4 regions of the Pelatocladus sp. genome follow, and region 3 is predicted to be linked to each of the others. Evidence: predicted binding sites of a transcription regulator. Region 3 holds the regulator's gene; each other region holds the start of a gene.

Region 1 (2,198 bases), on a different contig from region 3:
GTAGGGTAACTCTTCAGCGTTAGCCTGCAATAGTTGTGGTAATTCTCCTGGAATTTGGCTTAATAATTCATTTGCTTTTCGCAAATAAGCTGGTGACAAATCCGTACCAAACAGCGATGCTTGCGGGAAAGCTGCGCGAATCATTTTTAAAGTCCGACCCGTTCCACAAGCTACATCTAAAATGCGTATTTGCCGATGTGGTAAATCAGCAAATACACTTTTTAGTCCTTTCTTAAGAGGTGCGAGAATTCGCCGTCGCATTGGGTCGGCTGTACCACCAAACAGAATTTCCACCTGTAAATCGTAGAGATTGGCTGACAAGTCGCTCAAGTAGCCATCAGTTTGGTGATGGAAGTTCTGTACGTAATAACTCGGATAACCAGAAGTTTCCACATTTGCGGGAAAGTCTTGATAATTCTTCTGTTTGGCCCGCTCCCACGTTTGGAATAAATCTAGGCATATTACTGGATAGTACTGGAAAAATTCTTGCCAAGGATTATCAAACAGCAAGCTCGTAGGATACACGCCCTGCTCTGCATCTTGCCAATCACTTTCTAGTAAATTATCTAGCTTTTTTTGAAATGTGAGTAAAACTTCTGTCGGGACGGGTTTGGTTTGCTGCTCAAAAGGAGAGATTAAATTCAACAACCGTACGCTCAATGTTTTATGAGCTAAACCAAAATAGTTTTTACCCTGCTGAAATGTTTGATAAGTCAGCTTCGTTAATGTGTCGGACATGTGAATGGCTAGGCTTGTCTTTATTTTTATTTATTTAACTTAAATAATTGTAACTATTAATTCATTAATCTTGAGAATGATCTATTGAGCTTTGGTGCTGACTACAAACCTTTCAATGTGACAGGGTACTTGTCAATAAAATATTAAGTTTTATAAAAATGTATCATTTCGTAACTTCTGATACAGAATTATTCTGCTATCTTATTAATGGAGACAAACAAATCAATCAAATTAAAACTACAGGGAGGACTCTGGTATGTCTACCCAAGACAAAGCTCGTGCTTTAATGATGCGTCATTATCAGCTGATCAAAAATCGGCAACAATCGATGCTAGAACGTGCAGGGGAAGAATTGGGTCTTCCTGGAGAAGTATCTCACTACTGGAACCCGACTCAAGGGAAAATAGACCACAATGCTCGTATGAATTATGACCGCAGTAATGCTGCGATGAGTTAAGTAGTGGGGGCGAATGCTTACTCGCGCCAAGCGCGTCTACGCCCCTACAGTGGTAGAGAAACCCAAAAAAAAGCCACCCAGTTTGGGTGGCTGTATTTATGATTTCAAATAATACGTCTGGTTTTATGGAGAATCGCTAGTAGTTATTTATAATTAACCACTAACTACCAACCACTAACCCTTTGAAATTAACAATCGTAGTAAAGAGCAAATTCGTAGGGATGAGGACGTAGACGCATTGGATTAACTTCATTGTCTAGCTTGTAAGAAATCCAAGTTTCAATAAAGTCTTCGGTAAAGACACCAGGTTCGGTCAAGAAAGCATGATCTTTCTCTAGTGCTTCCAATGCTAATTCTAGAGATCCAGGAGTGGACGGAACTTTCGCCAGTTCTGCTGGAGAGAGTTCATAAATATTTTTATCCAGAGGTTCACCAGGATCAATTTTGTTTTTGATGCCATCTAAACCAGCACACAGCATGGCAGCAAATGCCAAGTAGGGGTTAGAAGTCGCATCAGGACAACGGAACTCTAAACGCTTGGCTTTGGGGTTAGTACCAGACAGAGGAATCCGAATCGAAGCAGAACGATTACCTTGGGAGTAAGCCAAGTTAACTGGTGCTTCGTAACCGGGTACTAGGCGCTTGTAAGAGTTGGTGGTGGGGTTGGTAATAGCCAACAGTGCTGGTGCGTGCTTGAGGATGCCACCGATATAATGTAATGCCATATCACTCAAGCCAGCGTATTTATCGCCTGCAAACAAAGGCTGACCGTCTTTCCAAATAGACTGGTGAGTGTGCATACCGGAACCGTTGTCTTGGAAGACAGGCTTAGGCATGAAAGTAACGGTTTTGCCGTATTTCTTGGCAACGTTCTTGATGACGTATTTGTAAGTCATCAGCCAATCGGCAGCTTCAATTAATTTACCAAAGCGGAAACCGAGTTCGCACTGACCACCTGTAGCTACTTCGTGATGCTGCTTTTCAATAGGTACTCCACACTCTG
Region 2 (2,198 bases), on a different contig from region 3:
GAGCGAAATGCTGAACGTTCTAGTTGGGCAATACCAGTAATTGTAGTTCCGCCGGGACTGGTAACACGATCTTTGAGTTCTGCGGGGTGGAATTTAGTTTCGTGTAATAACTGAGCAGTTCCCAACACTGTTTGTAAAGCCAGTTGATTGGCGATCGCTCTGGGTAAACCTGCGGCGACTCCTCCATCTGCAAGTGCTTCTACCATTATTGCCACGTAAGCTGGTCCACTACCTGATAAACCAGTTACTGCATCCATTTGTGATTCGGGTACTTCTACTACTTCCCCGACTGCTGAAAATAGCTTACGTGCTATTTCCAAATGTTTGATGTGGGTATAAGCACCAGGAGTAATAGCAGTAATCCCTGCACCTACGGTTGCTGGCGTATTTGGCATTGCTCGAATCACTGGTAATTGCCCAAAAGCTGCTTCTAAATTGGATAAAGTTACACCCGCCAATATAGAAACTACTAGCGGTGAATGCCCTTGATTAAGAACATCCGCTAATTCTTGAGCGATCGCGCTGAAAACCTGTGGCTTAACAGCTAAAAATATCACATCTGTTGTTTGGCTAAAAACCAAGCGGTTATCACCTGTTACAGCCACATTGTACTGATGCGCTAAAAAAGTTTGGCGTGTGGGCTGTGGTTCACTAACCATCACTTCTGATGGATGATAAATCGAGCGAGCAATAAGGCGGGATAATAAAGCTTCTCCCATTACCCCGCCGCCAATTAATCCAAATTTATGAGTCATTAGTTAGTAGTCAAGAGTCAATAATCAAGAGTCAATAGTCAAAACTCTGGACTGTGGACTATTGACTTTTGACTAATTTTAGTTTACTGTACCATGCGATTGGGTTCACTTCCCCAAGTTTGATTGCCAGGTGCGGGACGTGGGGTACGCACTGGTGGTTGAGGTACTTCGTGAAGAACTCCGCCTTGGGTACTAACTTGGACACAACTGGGTGTAAACAAAAAGATGCTTTCGCCAATACGTTCTTGATGTCCATCCAATGCGTAAGTGCCACCTGCAACAAAATCAACTGCTCGTTGTGCTTGATCAGGGTCCATAATTGTCAAGTTTAATACCACTGACTTTCGCTCTCGTAAGGCTTGAATTGCCTGTGGCATTTCTTCAAAAGTACGTGGTTCTAGTACTAAAACTTCTGAAATACCATTAATAGCACCGGGCATACCAATAACATTACTCATTGTTTTTGCAGAAGCAGTTGCTACATCTGGATTTGCATTCATTGTAGGCATGGGTTCACGCCAACGTCGATTTGCTGAGGTAGCTTCTTGGGGTACAGGTTGTTGATTTTGCTCCTGATACAGATTCTGATAGGTTTCTGCTTCAGGTTCTTCTTCATAATACTCGTATTCTACTGGCTCATTTAAACCAACAAAGTCTCTCAGTTTAGAGAAAATATTGTTCATAATTGTTACGCTCCTGGTGCAAATCACCTTCAAAGGATCTGACAACAATTAATGTTGTCAACCTGTGCCGCTATACAGAGCGGACGTTTTTGCAATTCTATAAGTTGTTTGTAACATGTACTACAGCGCCAAGTTTTGAACGAACGCCCCCCTAGAACGTTTGTATCTAGCTTGCACGCAATAATGAGTCAAGATTATAGCCTAACTATTTTTGAATGCAAAGTTGCTTTAACCCCAAAGTTTTTATGTGTTTGCTTTTGTTTATACTATATACTCAGTTATTTGCTACACCAACATCTTTGAGAATTTCTTTGCAATAATCCTTAATAAAGCAAGCGTTAGCATCTGCTCACTCAAAATTTAAGAAAACAAGGTTCAATGTTTCATTTATTACCAAATTAAGATGAAAGCGAGAAAGCAAAAAACCGTAGAGGTAGATTTTAAAAGCTATCTCTACAGTTTTAACAATGTAATAAAATATTTTTTGAAGACAGAATAATCAACAGATCATCAAAATTGTGAAGAAAGGACAAGGGAGACAACTAATCACTTAACAGTGATCAGTTTAATTTGATAAGAGTTCACTGTTAACTGATTCATCCTCAATCCCCGAACGCGAGTGCGTCTCCTCTGGAGAATCCCCAATCCCAATCCCCGATCCCCAATTCAAGCACCACGCTCTCCAAACAAGATTGTTCCCAAGCGCACTATTGTTGCACCTGCTTGTATGGCTAGTTTGTAATCACCTGACATTCCCATC
Region 3 (2,198 bases):
TCGACCAATTCTGCGACTTTCTTTTCCATTTTGCCTTTTTCGTCGCTTAAATAGGTAATGCCAAGGTTAGCTCCGGCTTTGTGCAATTGTTGAGCAATTCCCCAAGCAATAGAACGGTTATTAGCAATGCCTGTAACAAGGGCATTTTTTCCAGTCAGATCCAGCATAGAAATCATTGATGTGATGTTTCACTAGGAGCATACATGAATCTGAGCTTGGTTTGTCTTCGTTTTATAAATTTGATTTTTGAGCGACTAGTTAAGATGGATGTAAGAGAAGAGACTTCATCTAGCTCTAACTAAAATTAGATACAAACATCTGATTGAAAAGATAGATGGTTAAAATGATTTTTAAGCAGAGTAAAGGTTTTAGAGAAAGGTATTTTTATCTTGAGAGTAACTAAATTTATTAGTGGTTTCTTTTGCACCCACACCATCCTATATTTTCACATCCGTATTTTTTAGAGCTAAAGTGCCAAAATTACTTTTTACCATCAATGTACCATTTAATGTTTTAATAAAGTCTCTATGAAACTTTCTTTTTCTTAAAAAACTTATTGTCTACAATTTTGGAAGTACCTAACAAAAAGTACTAGATCCCTGCACTAGAAATTTTGTATCATGTTGAACAAACATCAATTGAACAAAAAGGTTAAGTATAGGACTGTACACAAAGGTTGACAATGTTTTATTGATTTGTCGAGTGTATTCTTAGGAAATCCATATTCGTTTTTCCGGCGTTGGATAGGGGAAGGGAGATGATCGTGACACAAGATAAAGCCCTAGCAAATGTTTTTCGTCAAATGGCGACTGGAGCGTTTCCGCCAGTGGTGGAATCGTTTGAGCGCAATAAGACGATCTTTTTCCCCGGCGATCCTGCTGAAAGAGTTTATTTTCTTTTAAAAGGTGCAGTTAAACTCTCCAGGGTGTATGAAGCAGGAGAAGAAATAACCGTAGCACTTTTGCGGGAAAACAGCGTATTTGGGGTTTTGTCCCTACTAACGGGAAACAAGTCAGACCGTTTTTATCATGCAGTTGCTTTTACGCCTGTAGAATTGCTCTCAGCACCCATTGAACAGGTGGAACAAGCACTCAAGGAAAATCCAGAATTATCGATGTTGATGCTGCGGGGTTTGTCTTCGCGCATTCTTCAAACAGAGATGATGATTGAAACCCTCGCTCACCGCGATATGGGTTCAAGATTAGTAAGTTTCTTATTAATTCTCTGTCGAGATTTTGGTCTTCCTTGTGCAGATGGAATCACAATTGATCTCAAGCTATCTCATCAAGCGATCGCTGAAGCAATTGGTTCTACTCGCGTGACTGTCACTAGGCTACTAGGCGATTTGCGCGAAAAGAAGATGATTTCCATACACAAGAAAAAAATTACAGTCCACAAACCTGTGACATTAAGTCGGCAATTCACTTAATTGCACTTGGAAAGTGGAGTTAAAAAATTATAGACACTCTTGTAAAAATAGGTAATGGGTAAATGGGTAATGGGTAATGGGTAATGACTGGTAAATTCCCTTGTTTTTCATGTTTAACCCTTCCCCTTTAACCCTTTCCCCTTAACCTAGTAATTTATCAACCTACAATTCGCTACAGAAAATGCCTGAAAGTAGTAGGCTGTATCTGGAAGGATCTCTTCGGTAAATACAAACAGATGGCCACCGGGTACATCCTCATTATTGCAATCTTAATTTTGGGAGGCGTTATTGCCACCGTCGGCGATCGCATTGGGACGCGGGTTGGCAAAAAACGGCTCTCACTTTTCAACCTCAGACCAAAAAATACAGCTGTATTAGTAACCATTTTGACAGGGTTGGGCATTTCTGCATCAACCCTGGGCATTTTATTTTTAGCGGATGATGGCTTGCGTAAAGGAGTTTTTGAGTTACAAGATATTCAAAAAGATCTTAGGCGTAAACGCGTACAACTCGATAATGCAACCCAACAACTTAATACAACCAAGACCGAGCTAGATCAAGCCAGAAAAGAACAAACCAAAGCTCAACAGGATTTGCAAGAAATTAACAAATCTTTACAAGCAGCCAACGCTAAACAACAGCAAACGCAAGCCCAGCTTAACCGTACAATTAATCAACAATCGCGCACTCAAAACAAACTCGAAGGCACTCAAAAACAATTGAGTCAAGTAGCAACTCAATATCAAAAAGCCATAGCTCAGTTGGAAAA
Region 4 (2,198 bases), on a different contig from region 3:
ACGATTTCCAAATCACCAGCATTTATTGGAAATAGCACATAAGCATTATTATCCACGAGGATTTAAATCCTCGTGGAGAGTAAGCTATATTTTTTGACATCTACGGTGTACACATAAGTCTTTTAGAATTGCTTCACAGGCTTTTGACACCCAATCCCCCTTTCCAAGAAAGAGGAATTTAGGGGAATAAAACCACATTTTGCATTCAGATCCAGCATAGAGATGTGTGTACACCGTAGGCATTAGACATGTGGGTAAGGCACGGGCGATATGAACATCGCCGTCCCCCAATAGGGTAGGGGTTGGATAAAAAAATTGGGATACTCCCGTAGAGAACTAGCTCTTAAGCATGACCACTAAGTATGATGTGAATCCTTGCTTACGGAAGAGTTGCTATATTCCCGCTTTTTATACATCATTGTGTAGTCCAAACATGATCCTACAAATACTAAAGATTTGACAGGATTTGATTAATCTTATCCAGACCACTAAAGTTGACTGGCAAATTAGCCGAAAATTAAAAAAAAATTAAATTTTTAGATATCTTGAGCATTTTGCCAGTTAATAATTGTCAAAAGCCACAATCACAATCTACAAATTGCCTTGAATCTTTTAGCGACTAACTAATGCTACCGACTCTTGAACCGGAGCAGGTTCTAAGGTTCTCAGACTTGGGAATAGGAAATGATTCTCTTCTACATACTGAGCACCAAATAAACCCTTTTCAGCCCAAAAATATCGATCTGTTGTATGTTCGTTGCGTTTTACGAGCAGCAAAGCGGGTGGCAAGATCCCTTCAGCTTGAATAAATTTTCTGGCTGCTGTCACAGGTTTCTCTTCGCCACTTTCAATGCTATATTGGGGCACATGCTCTAAGATACGCCGTCCTTCCTGCCGACGACGGCTTTTCCGCTTTCGTCTCCTTGCCAACCTTTTTTCCTCCTCTTCAAAGCTACAGATTGTAGTTATAGCTACAAAATCCGTCGTAATTATAAAAGTTCTAGCTCAAAAAATCAACTGTTTTTAAAGTTTTGATACAAAGAACATAATTTATTTTAAAGTAGATAAATTATTTAGTAAGTATTTATAAACCGTGTTGTTGATTGGCACTGACTCAGCTTCTAGCTTGAAAGTGGGTGTAGGGGTTTAAGGGTATAGGGGTGTAGGAGGAGTCCTATTTTCAGCCTGGAGATCAATGACATTAGTTGCAAAATATAGTTAGGCTTTGTTAAATATAGAACTCACACTTTGTCCTCGTATTTATTTTTGTCCCAATTGTGAGCAAGAGCTAAAAAATGTTAATGTCTGCCAGTTCGGAGTTTATTGCTCTGTGTCGAGAGCAAATGGCGTTACTAGTCCAAGGGCTAGGAGCGTCTTTGAGTGTTGTATATTTAACACAAGAATTGGTAGAGGCTCCAACAAATGAAGCGAAATTGATTCCACTGGTGGTTTATCCGGAAACGGCGGTTGGAGTTCAACGTGCAAATGCTTTAGCATTACCAAAACTGAATCAAAAGTTATTGACAGCAGCAAAAGATTTTCCTACCTCATTAAATGATAAGACCGAAGATAGAACTTCACAAAACGTACAAGAGGAGTATCTATTAAGCGGCGACAAAATAGTTTTACCTCTGGTCTATGAAGATGTAGTCATGGGCTTACTAGTAACAGCTAGAGAAGACCGAACATGGAATGAACAGGAACGCGATCGCATCGAAAGTATAGCTAGAACATTGGCTATAGCCTGCATTTTAGATCAGCGACGCACATGGTTGGAGATGCAGTTGCATCAACAACAAATCCTGCAAGAAAAACAGCAGGATTTACTAGATAATCTTTTGCATCAATTTCGTAATCCTCTGACAGCACTGCGAACTTTTGGCAAGCTGCTTCTAAAACGATTGCGACCAGGAGACGCTAACCGAGAAGTCGCAGAAAGTATAGTCCGAGAGAGCGATCGCCTACAAGAATTATTGAAGAAATTTGATGAAGTGATTGATTTGGGGGTAGAAAATTTAGCGCCTTTGAAACTACCAGAACAACAAGAAATATTTGTAGAAGCAACTGTAGAAAAAGAACACAAACCAGCTTTATTACTACCAGGAACAGGAGAGAAAGAAGCAGATTGCTATATAGCTGAGATATTGCAACCATTGTTAGTTTCAGCACAAGCAATAGCTCAAGAACGTAACCTGCAA

Evidence for each region. The regulator NtcA, encoded in region 3, controls nitrogen genes in cyanobacteria. The targets are predictions, from matches to a motif close to TNTGTANNNNNNNNTACANA.
Region 1: a site for NtcA is predicted at 906-925, ahead of gifA (glutamine synthetase inactivation factor IF7A). Genes of this name have one in related genera too.
Region 2: a site for NtcA is predicted at 1,546-1,565, ahead of AC5JMK_RS15195 (cell division protein SepF). Genes of this name have one in related genera too.
Region 4: a site for NtcA is predicted at 959-978, ahead of AC5JMK_RS04860 (DUF3155 domain-containing protein). Genes of this name have one in related genera too.

Annotation. Positions count from the first base shown of each region.
Region 1 covers NZ_JCACKS010000210.1:48,408-50,605, forward strand. The annotation lists gene AC5JMK_RS18235 (class I SAM-dependent methyltransferase) at 1-738, opposite strand, end outside; gene gifA (glutamine synthetase inactivation factor IF7A) at 995-1,195, shown strand; gene glnA (type I glutamate--ammonia ligase) at 1,384-2,198, opposite strand, start outside.
Region 2 covers NZ_JCACKS010000199.1:25,938-28,135, reverse strand. The annotation lists gene proC (pyrroline-5-carboxylate reductase) at 1-755, opposite strand, end outside; gene AC5JMK_RS15195 (cell division protein SepF) at 839-1,438, opposite strand; gene AC5JMK_RS15190 (YggS family pyridoxal phosphate-dependent enzyme) at 2,105-2,198, opposite strand, start outside.
Region 3 covers NZ_JCACKS010000029.1:5,465-7,662, reverse strand. The annotation lists gene fabI (enoyl-ACP reductase FabI) at 1-167, opposite strand, end outside; gene ntcA (global nitrogen regulator NtcA) at 758-1,429, shown strand; gene AC5JMK_RS03095 (DUF3084 family protein) at 1,666-2,198, shown strand, end outside.
Region 4 covers NZ_JCACKS010000044.1:12,601-14,798, forward strand. The annotation lists gene AC5JMK_RS04860 (DUF3155 domain-containing protein) at 613-930, opposite strand; gene AC5JMK_RS04865 (GAF domain-containing sensor histidine kinase) at 1,296-2,198, shown strand, end outside.